DNA from 2 places in the Streptomyces sp. NPDC003077 genome. Region 1 is predicted to be linked to the other one. Evidence: riboswitches for the same ligand, from Rfam matches in the RefSeq annotation. Region 1 holds a riboswitch; the other holds the start of a gene.
The links. Region 1 has a riboswitch for cobalamin ahead of ABZX96_RS02830 (acyl-CoA thioesterase). Riboswitches for the same ligand answer to the same signal wherever they lie in the genome.
Positions count from the first base shown of each region.

Region 2: another riboswitch for cobalamin. It lies ahead of ABZX96_RS27690 (ABC transporter substrate-binding protein); the one in region 1 lies ahead of ABZX96_RS02830 (acyl-CoA thioesterase).

Region 1 covers NZ_JBEXNM010000003.1:549-6,486, reverse strand. The annotation lists gene ABZX96_RS02840 (MMPL family transporter) at 488-2,704, opposite strand; gene ABZX96_RS02835 (TetR family transcriptional regulator) at 2,803-3,396, shown strand; cobalamin riboswitch at 3,642-3,867, shown strand; gene ABZX96_RS02830 (acyl-CoA thioesterase) at 4,317-4,814, shown strand; gene ABZX96_RS02825 (hypothetical protein) at 4,986-5,938, opposite strand, start outside.
Region 2 covers NZ_JBEXNM010000051.1:38,457-43,691, forward strand. The annotation lists gene ABZX96_RS27680 (ABC transporter ATP-binding protein) at 1-158, opposite strand, end outside; gene ABZX96_RS27685 (iron chelate uptake ABC transporter family permease subunit) at 347-1,423, opposite strand; gene ABZX96_RS27690 (ABC transporter substrate-binding protein) at 1,420-2,457, opposite strand; cobalamin riboswitch at 2,516-2,702, opposite strand; gene ABZX96_RS27695 (LLM class flavin-dependent oxidoreductase) at 3,608-4,738, shown strand; gene ABZX96_RS27700 (GNAT family N-acetyltransferase) at 4,738-5,235, shown strand, end outside.

The DNA of each region.
Region 1 (5,938 bases):
TGTCCGGTTATGACCGTTCGCTCGGGGAGACGGGGCGCCCGGCCGGGACGGTGATGGCTGACCGGGGCAGTGACGCGCATGTCCGACGGGCTTGCGAAGGGCGTGTCCGGTTTTGGTCGGCGCTCCGGGGCCCGATTCCGGCTTTCATCGGCACTTCGGGACCTGATTCCGACTTTGCCCCTCCTTGGGGAAAGAATCAAGACAACCCTGCCGTTCTCGGGCCGAACCGCGTCCACCGTCACGGAAGGCACGTAAGGAAGCCATATGCCCGGAAGGCACGTAACCGCCAAGGCGCGTAACCGGAAGGCGCACCACCAGAACGCACGTAGCCGCAACGCACGCGGCCGGAAGCCGCGCAAAGCAACAGGGCGAGCGCCCGGCGCCCCCGTACAGGGGTCGCCCGCGCCCGCCCCGCCGCCGTATCGGCGTGCGTCACCGCGTCATCGGCGGATCAGCGTGCGTCACCGCGTCAGCGCACGTCACCGCGTCACCGAGCGGCCACCACCTTCTGCCCCTGCCCCTGCTCCTCGCCCCGTCCGGCGGGAGCGGCCTGCGGCAGGCGGGCGCCTTCGATGTCGATGTGCGGGATGGCGCGGTCCAGCCAGCGGGGCAGGGCCCACGCGCGGCGGCCGAGGAGGGCCAGGGCCGCCGGGACGAGCGTCATCCGTACGACGAAGGCGTCGATGGCCACGCCGATGGCCAGGGCGAAGCCGATGGACTTCAGGATCGGGTCGGGGTTGAAGATGAAGCCGCCGAAGACCGCGGCCATGATCAGGGCGGCGGCGCAGACCACCCGGCCGCTGCTGGCGACGCCGTGGGTGATGGCCCCGGCCGCGTCGCCGGTGTGCTCGTAGTGTTCCCGCATGCGGCTGACGAGGAAGACCTCGTAGTCCATGGCCAGGCCGAACAGCACGCCGATGAGCAGGACGGGCAGGAAGGCGACGACCGGTCCGGCCGCCGGAACCTGGAGGGCGTCGGCCAGGTGGCCGTCCTGGAAGACCCATGTGGTCGCGCCGAGCGCCGCGGCGATCGACAGCAGGAACCCGAGAACGGCCTTGAGGGGCACCAGCAGCGACCGGAAGGCGAGGGCCAGCAGGACCAGGGCCAGGATCACGATGATGGCGACGAACAGCGGCAGCGCGTCGGAGAGCTTGGCGGACACGTCGATGGCGGCGGCCGTCGCACCGGCGACGTACAGGGTGCCGCCCGCCCGGTCGACGTCGGGCGCGTGCTCGCGGAGCCGGTGGACGAGGTCGGTGGTGGCCTGGTCGTCGGGGCCGGTGGTGGGCACCACGCCGATCACGGCGAGGGTGCCTTCGGGGTTGGCGATCGGCGGGGCGACGGCGGCGACGCCTCGGTCGTGGGAAAGGGCGGCGCCCAGTTCCTTGACCGTCTGGGCGCGCCGTTCGGCGGGGATGCCGTCGGTGTCGACGATGGCGGTCAGCGTGGCGTTGAAGCCGGGGCCGAAGCCCTGGCTCAGCAGGTCGTAGCTCTTGTGCTGGGTGGTGTCGGTCGGCTGCGCGGCGTTGCCGGGCAGGCCCAGGCGCAGGTCGCGGGCCGGCAGCGCGAGCGCCAGCAGGCCGAGGACGCCGACCAACAGGACGACCACCGGCGCGCGGGTGACGGCGCGCCCCCAGGCCATGCCCCACGCGCCGGGCGCACGCTCGGCGCGACCCGGACGCGAGCGCCGGCGCGGACGCGGGCGCAGCCGCTCGCCGAAGAGGCTGAGCACGGCCGGGACCAGGCTGATGGCGACGAGCACGGCGAGCAGGACGGTGACGGCGGCGGCCAGGCCCATGATCGTCAGGAACGGGATACCGGTCGCGGACAGCGCGGCCAGCGCGATGATCACCGTGGCGCCGGCGAAGACGACGGCGCTGCCGGCGGTCGCCACGGCGCGGGCGATCGAGTCGTTCACGTCCGCGTCCGGATCGGCGAGTTGCTCGCGGTGCCGGGCGATGATGAACAGCGCGTAGTCGATGCCCACGGCGAGCCCGATCATGAGGGCGAGCGCGGTGGCGGTGCCGGTCATCTCCATGAAGCGGGAGACGAACTGCGCGCCGAGCACGCCGATCGCCACGCCCACGGCCGCCGTGATCAGCGGCAGTCCGGCCGCGACCAGCGACCCCAGGGCCAGGGCCAGCACGACGAAGGCCACCACGACGCCGACGATCTCCGCCGGCCCGCCGACCTCGATCTCCGGCGTCATGACCGAGCCGCCGAACTCGACCTGGAAACCGGCGTCGCGGGCCGGGTCCATCGCGCGGGACAGCGCGTCCTTGGCCGACTGCGGCACGTCGGAGGCGCCCTGCTTGAAGGACACGTCGGCGTAGCCGATCGTCCGGTCCCGGGAGACGGTGCCGGTCTTGAGCGGGTCGGAGACGTTCACGACGCCCTCGGTGCCGGCGGCCTCCTTCAGGCCGGCGGCGATGACCCGCTGGGCCTTGGGGTCGGTGAGCGTGTCGCCCTTGGGGGCGGCGAACACCACGCGCGCCACCCCGCCCGACGCCTGCGGGAACCTCTCCTTGAGCAGGTCCTGTGCCTGCTGCGACTCGATCCCCGGGACCGAGTACTCGGTGGTCGGCTTCCCGTGCAGGGTGATGCCGAGGCCGCCGATGACGGCCAGCAGCAACAGCCAGACCCCTATGACCAGGCCGCGGCGGCGCACCACCCACCGTGCCCATGCGTACAGGCGTGACGCCATGTGCGCCTTCCTTCCAGAGCTCGTCCATCGTATGGGCTTACACTCTATGGCGTTATTGCACCCGAGTGTAAATTCGCTACAGGTGCTAGATTGCCCGCATGGTGGTGGAAGGTCTGCGGGAACGCAGCAAGGCCCGGCGCAGGGAGGCGATCCTGCGGGCCGCGTACGAGCTGTTCGCCGACCACGGTTTCGAGGCGACGACGATCACGGACATCGCCGAGGCCGCGGAGGTCTCCCGGCGCACCGTCACCCTCTACTTCCCGTCCAAGCTCGACCTGGCGATGGCCCACTTCGACGCCTGCACGGCCCGGCTCGCCACCGCCCTGCGCGAACGGGAGCCCGGACGGAGCACCGTGGACGCGCTCGAAGACTGGCTGCGCGACGAGTTCGCCCGCCGTGACGCGCTCGACGACCTGATGGACCGGATGTTCGACCTCAACCCCCAGCTCAAGTCCGCCTGCCTCGCCCGCATGGCCGACGTCCTTGAGGAAGGCGCCCGCATCCTCGCCGAGGAAAAGGGCGGCACCCTGGGGGACTTCGGCCCGCGCATGGCGGCGGCTGCCGCGGCGGCCGTCATCTACGAACTGGGCCCCCGCCCGACAGAGGCCGACGTCGATGTGGCCATGGCCTTCCTGCGGGCCGGCGTCGCGGCGCTTCCTTCCGCGACCGGGACCGGGACCGAGACCGGCTGAAGCGCCTTCGCCTCTTTTGAAGCGCGCCGCCCCGGGCTGACGGAAGCGCGCCGCCCCCGCCCTCGCCCTCGCCCTCGCGCAAGCGGACCACCCCCGGCCTCACGGCAGCGCGCCGTCCCAGCCCTCGCGCAAGCGCGCCCGTCCCGGGCCCTCGCGGAAGCGCACCACCCCCGGCCTCACGGCAGCGCGCCGTCCCGAATTCACGGAGGCGCACCGTCCCGGACCGGTCGTGTTCGAATCGGCGGGTAGGCTGGCTCCGCAGCGGTTCGCCCCGTCCACCAGGCGGGATGCGTCGCAAGAGGGAACCCGGTGGGAATCCGGGACTGCCCCGCAGCGGTGAGCGGGAACGACCGCCGTCATACGCACTGGGCCCGGCGACGGGCCCGGGAAGCGACGGCCAGTAGGTGCCCGCCGGGAGACCGGCAGGCACGCCCGCGAGTCCGAAGACCTGCCACTGCCCGTACGCCACCGGTGCGTGCGGTGATCTCGGCGGCCTCGCGGGAGGGCCGGCGACGACGGGTGGACACGCGCGCGGCGATGTGTCCGCCCGTGTGCGCCGCTCCTTCGCGTCCGCGTCCTCGTCCTCGGACACACGCCGGGATCGTCCCCGCGATGCGCGAAGGAGAGTCTCGTGGCCGAACGTCCCCTCACTCCCCCCTGCACAGTGCCTGTGTCCGACCGTCCCGGGCTCGTCCGCCTCGGGCTCGTCCTCCCCGGGCCCGTCCGCCTCGGGCCCGTACAGCGCCGGGAACGGGCCACCGCCGGGGGCTGGCATATGCCCACACTGGCCGGGGCGCCCCGGCCAACGACGCACCCGGCGGCCCATCCGACAGCCCGTCCAACGGCCCGTCCAACGTCGGCGGCCTCCCGAACGACCGCCCGCACGCCGCACCCGGCCCAGAACTGAGGGAACGTCACCCGTGGACAGCATCACCACCGGCCCGGCCCACAAGGCCCCGGCCGACTCGCGCGTCACCCTCGCCCACATCATGAGCGAGCACGACACCAACCTGTACGGCACCATCCACGGTGGCGTCATCATGAAGCTCATCGACGACGCCGCCGCTGCCGCGGCCGGACGGCACGCGGACGGCCCCGCCGTGACGGTCTCGGTGGACCGGATGTCCTTCCTCGCCCCCGTCCACGCCGGCGACCTGCTGAGCGCGCACGCGTCGGTGGAGTACGCGGGGCGCACCTCGATGGACGTCGGGGTGCGGGTGACCGCCGAGCGGTGGAACGCCTCCGGGCCCACCGTGGAGGTGGTCACCGCGCACCTGACGTTCGTCGCCATCGACGAGGACCGTTCGCCCCGGCCGGTACCCGAACTGCGCCCGGTCACCCCCGAGGACCACCAGCGGTACCTACGGGCCGTGCGGCGCCGCTCCCTCCGCACGGAGCAGCGGACGGCCGCGGGGTGAGGGGATGGGGCGGGACGCGTTCCAGGGCGCTCGGTCTTCGTGGTGCGCCCCGCCCATCCCGCCCCGGCCCGCTGCCAAGCCCCGCCCCGCCTTCAAGCCCCGTCCGCACTCACACGAGGCCCGGCCTCGCCAGTTGACGGCTCGGCCATATCTACTGCCGTTCAGAGGCGGTCAGTTGACCGTCACAACCGCCGTGTTGTTCGCGGCATTCGGGTCGTGCGGGAGCTTCTCGCCGAAGGGCGGCAGGAGGCTGACGGAACCGGTCGCGCCGGGCACCACGGTGTCGACGCGCAACGAGAAGTCGTAAGAACGCTTCGTGTTCTCCAGCACCCAGTACGGCAGGTCGCAGTCGTAGCGCGGGGCGCCCGTCGGCCGCGACAGGAATCCGCCGGAGAGGGTGCGCGGCTCGCAGCCCTCCGGGACGCCGGTGACCGTGGTGCCCTTGGGAACGATCAGGCTGAGGGTGGCGACCGCGTCGCCGGAGCCGAGGTTGCCCACCCACCCCGGGCCGTTGTTCGCGAACGTGACCCGGGCCGTGACCGTCTCGCCCGCCGCGCCGGAGACCGGGGCGCCGGTCACGGAGAAGTCCGCGGTGTTGTCCGCGTCGATCAGCACCGACCTGTAGTTGTCCTCGGACTTGAGGTCCTGGGCGCCCGCGCCCGGCTCGACGCTGATGTCGAGCCGCTCGTTCAGCGCGTGCCGGGCGAGTTCCACCCGCAGGGGCGCGGGCAGTTCGAAGGACTCACCCGGCGCCAGCTCCCGGTCGAAGGAACAGGTGGTGTGCGAGATCGGCGACACGTCGCCACCGTCACGCGGCGTGGACGTGCACGCGTCGTACTCGGTCAGCTTCCGCAGGCCGTAGGTGGACATCAGCTTCACCGTGAAGCCGTGCGCGCTCTCGTTGCCGTTGTTGGTCAGCTTGAAGGGGATCGTCCTGGTGTCGCCGGGGGTGGCGTGCTCGATCCGCGGGATGTCGGCGATCGCCAGGTCGGGTCCGGAACCGACCGTGAGCGTGGTGGAGAAGCTGTCGCGGGGCGCGGTGAGCGTGCCGTCGGGGCCGCCGACGGCCGTCGCCTCGTAGGTGATCCTGCCCTGGGCCCCGGACGCGGCGCCGTCGGCCGCGC
Region 2 (5,235 bases), on a different contig from region 1:
AGCAGCGTGGATTTGCCCGAGCCGTTCGGGCCTAGGAGCCCGACGGTGGCGCCGGGCGGCGGCGTCAGGCTCACCCCGTCCAGGATCAGCCGCCCGCCCGCCTCCCGGGTGACGCGGTCGGCGCGCAGTCCGGGGGCGTCGGAGGAGGCGGCGCGCAGTCCGGGGGCGTGAGAGGCGGTGGGCAGTCCGGTATCGGGGGCTGAGGGCAGTCCTGTTCCGAGGGCGGTGGATCGCGCACCGGAGTGCGAACCGGCCTCGGAGGCCGTGCCCGTGCCGGTTCCGGCGTCCGGCCCGATGCGGTCACCATCGTTGTCCGCCCCGGCCTCCGGCCCCGCCCCCGGTGCCGTCACGACGCCCCCCGTCCGCCGCGCCCCCGGTACAGGACGAGGACGAACGCGGGCACCCCGACCAGGGACGTGATCACGCCCACCGGCACCTCCTGTGGCGCCAGTGCGGTGCGGGCCAGGGTGTCCGCCCACACCATGAACACCGCGCCGGTCAGCGCGGTGACCGGCAGCAGGCGGCCGTGGGCGGCGCCCACCAGGGCGCGGGCGATGTGCGGCAGCACCAGGCCCACGAAGCCGATCGCCCCCGCCACGCTGACCAGCACCGCGGTCAGGAGCGCCGTCACGCACAGCAGCACCAGCCGGGTCCGGGCCACCGTCACGCCCAGGCTCGCCGCCGCGTCCTGCCCGAAGGCGAAGGCGTCGAGCGTGCGGGCGTGCCCGCCGCACACCAGCAGCGTCAGGAGGAGGACGGCCAGCGCGGGCCACACGTCCTGCCAGCCCGCCCCGCTGAGCGAGCCGAGGAGCCAGAAGAGCACGCCGCGGGTCTCCTCGGCGTCCGCGGCCGTCAGGACGACGAACGAGGTGAGCGCGGAGAAGAGCTGCATGGCGGCGACACCGGAGAGGACCACCCGGTCCGTGGTGCCGCCCAGGGTGTGGCTGAGCAGCAGGACCAGCCCGAAGGAGCAGACGGCACCGAGGAACGCGCCCGCCGAGACGGACACCGCTCCCCCGCCGACCCCCAGGACGACGACCGCCACGGCGCCGGTCGAGGCGCCGGAGGAGACGCCGAGGACGAAGGGGTCGGCGAGCGGGTTGCGCAGCAGGGACTGCATCACCGCGCCGCACAGGGCGAGCCCGGCGCCGCAGAGGGCCGCCAGGACGGTCCGCGGCATCCGCAGGTTCCACACGATGCCGTCACGGATCGCGGAGGTGCCGGACTCGCCGCCGAAGAGGTGCGCGGACACCGCGGACCCCACGTCGGCGACCGAGAGGTCGGCGGGGCCGATGGTGACGGCGATGGCGACCGACATCACCAGCGCGGCGCCCCCGAGCGCCCACAGCAGCCCGCGCCGCAGCACTCGCGCCTCCCTGCGCGCAGGGGGCGCGGTCCGTTCCGGAGTACGCGTCGCCGTCATCGGGCGAGCCCGTAGTCGCGGAGCGCCGCCGCGACCTTCTCGACGCCTTCGACGGTGCGGATGGTGGGGTTCATCGCCTGGCCGCTGAGCAGGACGTAGCGCTTCTTCTTGACGGCGGTCATGTTCCGGGTCACCGGGTCGGACTCCAGGAACTCGATCTTCTTCCGGGCGCTCTCGGCGCTCTGCGACTTGCGGGTCAGGTCACCGAGGACCAGGACGTCCGGGTCGCGGTCGGCGACCGTCTCCCAGTTGATCTGCGGCCATTCCTCGCGGGTGTCGTCGAAGACGTTCTTCGCGCCGAGCTCCCGCGTGATGACGCCGGGGGCACCGCAGCAGCCCGCCATATAGGGAGCGTCGGAGTTGGCGAACCAGTAGAGCACCCGTGCCTTGGAGGCGTCGATGTCCTTCGTCGCCGCGCGCACCCGGGCCTTCAGGTCGCCGACGAGCTTCTCGCCGCGCTCCTCCACCCCGAAGATCCTGGCGAGGTCGCGCACCTCCCCGTAGACGGTGTCCATGGTGAGGGGCTTGGTGCGGACGCCGTCGCCGTCGCCGCTGTTGTCCTTGTCCGCGCAGTCGCCGGGCGACACGTACGCCGGGACGCCCAGCTCCGCGAACCGCTCGCGGGGTGCCACGCCGCCCTTGCCGACGGTGTAGAGGAACGACGCGGTGACGAGGTCGGGCTCCTTGTCGAGCACCTTCTCGAAGGAGGGGTAGCGGTCGGCGAGCCGCGGCACCTTCGCGTTGGCCTTCTCCAGGCCCTTGAGCACCGGGTCCGTCCAGGTGCCGGTGCCCACCATGCGGTCGGCGAGCCCCAGGGAGAGCAGGATCTCCGTCGAACCCTGGTCCAGGGAGACGGCACGGCGCGGGGGCCGCTCGACCGTGACCTTCCGGCCGCAGTTCGTCAGGGTGAGCGGGTATCCGTCGCCGCCGCCGGACTTCGCCGCGGGCGCCGGGCCGCCGCCGCAGGCCGTCAGCAGCAGGATGCCGATCCCGAGCAGGGCGGACAGGCGAACACGGCGGGGTATGGAGGACACACGTTCCCTCTGCGTCTCACGGCTCGTACGCGGAGCCTGGGTCACGATCCCCCGCCCGGCCGCGGACGGAGGTGCCAGCAGGTCTTCGGACTCGGGATCACGCGGACGGGGCGCCTTCCCAGATACCGATGTCGATCCAGTGGCCGTGCTCCGCCCGTCACCCTCACCGCTGCGCGTCAGCTCCGGATTCGCACCGGATTCCCTGGCCCTGATCTGCGGGTATGACTGGCCCCGGAAAGCTATCACGAGGGGTTTTCACCTCCCTCTCCGGGCGCTGGCCGGGGCTGCCGGGCGCGGATGGTGATCTTGTGCGGGGGCGGGTCTCGTGCGGGGCGGGCCGTGCGCGGGCCGCTGCCTTGGGTGGCCGTCTATCACGAGGGCGTGCGATCTCCGCGGAGCGCCGTGAACGGATAACGGATACTCGCGGAGCACCGTCCACGGGTGCCGGGTGCCGGGTGCCGGGTGCCATCCGTGATCGTCTTCGAGCGGCCCGCGCGACGCCCGTCCGCAGATGGTCGCGAAGCACCGTCCACGGACACCGGGTGCCGGGTGCCGGGTGCCGGGTGCCGGTTGCCGGTTGCCGGTTGCCGGTTGCCGGTTGCCGCCCATGATCGTCTTCGGGCGGCCCGCGCGACACCCGTCACCGACCCGGCACCCCGGACCCCACCACCCGCCATTCGAACAGCAGTTGACTTCCGTCGAACGGCGGTGTTCCACTGAGGTCATGCAGAAGCCGCTGCCGCTGGTTATCCGCGGCCACATCGACTTCGGTCGGGTGTGGTCCGCCTCGTGTTGCGTCTGACGACGTCCCCGGCAGCAGGCCGCCCGAGCGGCATCTCTTTCCGTCGGCGCACCGTACGGCCGTTTTCCTCGCGGCGGCGCGTCTTCGTACCGCCGAGCACCGGCTGCCCTCCCCTGGCGACACCCCGCGCTGACGTCCGCTGACGACGTCCGCCGGCGTTCACTGACGCGTTCCCGCTGACGATCGCAGGCCCCACCCGCCGACGACCGTCCGGCGGGCCCGCTCGGCGACGCCCGCGCGGCAGCCTCGCCCCCGCCGTGCCCCCGCACGCCCCGGTCGTCGTCCCCCGCGTACGCGGCCACCGGCCCGACGCGGTTCCTCCCCCGCCCTTCGCGCGAAAGGTCTCCCATGCCGGTCGAATTCCTCGGCATCGCCGCCACCAACGACGGCTCCGAAACCCGGGCCCGCTCCGGCCCCGCGTTCGACAAGGAGTACACCCTCCGGCTCGGCCGCGCCCACGAGGACCACGGCTGGGACCGGGTCCTGTTCGCGTACGGCGCCGGATCGCCCGACCCGGCGCCGGCCGCCGCGTACCTCGCCTCCCACCTGGACCGGCTCCAGATCCTCCTGGCGCACCGGCCGAACGTCTCCTACCCGACCTTCGCCGCCAAGACGTTCGCCACGCTGGACCAGATCAGCGACGGGCGGCTCACCGTCCACTTCATCACCGGCGGCAACGACCACGAGCAGCGGCGCGAGGGCGACACCCTGACCAAGGACGAGCGCTACGCGCGGACCCGCGAGTACATCCGCATCGTCAAGAAGATCTGGACGACGCACGAGCCCTTCGACCACGAGGGGGAGCACTACCGCTTCCACGACTTCGTCAGCGACGTCTTCCCCGTCCAGCAGCCGCGCCCGCGCGTCTCGTTCGGCGGTTCGTCGGCAGCCGCCTACGCGGCGGGCGGCGCCGAGGCGGACATCTACTGCCTGTGGGGCGAGCCCCTGGAGCGCACCGCGGAACAGATCGCCGCGGTGAAGGAGGCGGCGCGCGCGGCCGGGCGGACGGACGTGCCCCGCATCCAGGTCGCCTTCCGGCCGATCATCGCCCCGACCGAGGAACTGGCCTGGGAGAAGGCCCACCGCACGGTCGGCGCGATCAAGGCCCGTACGGCGCAGGGAGACTCCCCGCTCGCCCGCAGGCACCGGGACGCGCCGGAGAACGCCGGGTCGCAGCGGCTGGTCGCCATCGCGGAGGCGGGCGAGCGCTACGACCGGGCGCTGTGGACCCCGACCGCCGCGGCCACCGGCGGCGCGGGCAACTCCAACGCCCTGGTGGGCACGCCGGAGACGGTGGCGCAGGCGCTGCTGGACTACTACGACCTGGGCGTGGACATCCTCTCCGCGCGCGGCTACGACCTGCTGTCCGACGCCATCGACTTCGGCCGGTACGTGATCCCGCTGGTGCGCGAGGAGGTCGCCAAGCGCGACGCCGCCCGCCAGGCCGCCGACGCCCGGCCCGTCGCGGCGGCCCGCTGATGACGTCCGTCGCCGAGCCCGCCGGCGCCACCTGGGCGCGGGTCGGGGCCGGTCACCCGCTGGCCCGGCCGATGCTGGCCGAGTTGGAGGACGAGTACCTCAGACGCTACGGCGCGAGTGCCCGCCGGGAGATGACCCGTTACCCCGCCGGGGACTTCGCGCCCCCGGACGGTGTGCTGCTGCTCCTGTTGGAGGACGGCGATCCGGTCGCCGGGGGCGCGTTCCGCCGGTACGACGCGACCGGGGCCGAGCTGAAGCGGATCTGGACGCACTCGGCGCACCGCAGGCGCGGACTGGCACGGCGCGTCGTCACCGAACTGGAACGGATCGCGCGCGCCCGCGGCTACCGGCGGGTCTTCCTGACCACCGGGTCGCGCCAGCCGGAGGCCAAGGCCCTGTATCTGTCGGCCGGTTACACGCCGCTGTTCGACACGGCGGCCGATCCGGAGAGCCTCGACTCGCTCCCGTTCGAGAAGCATCTCGTCGACGGGGCGGGA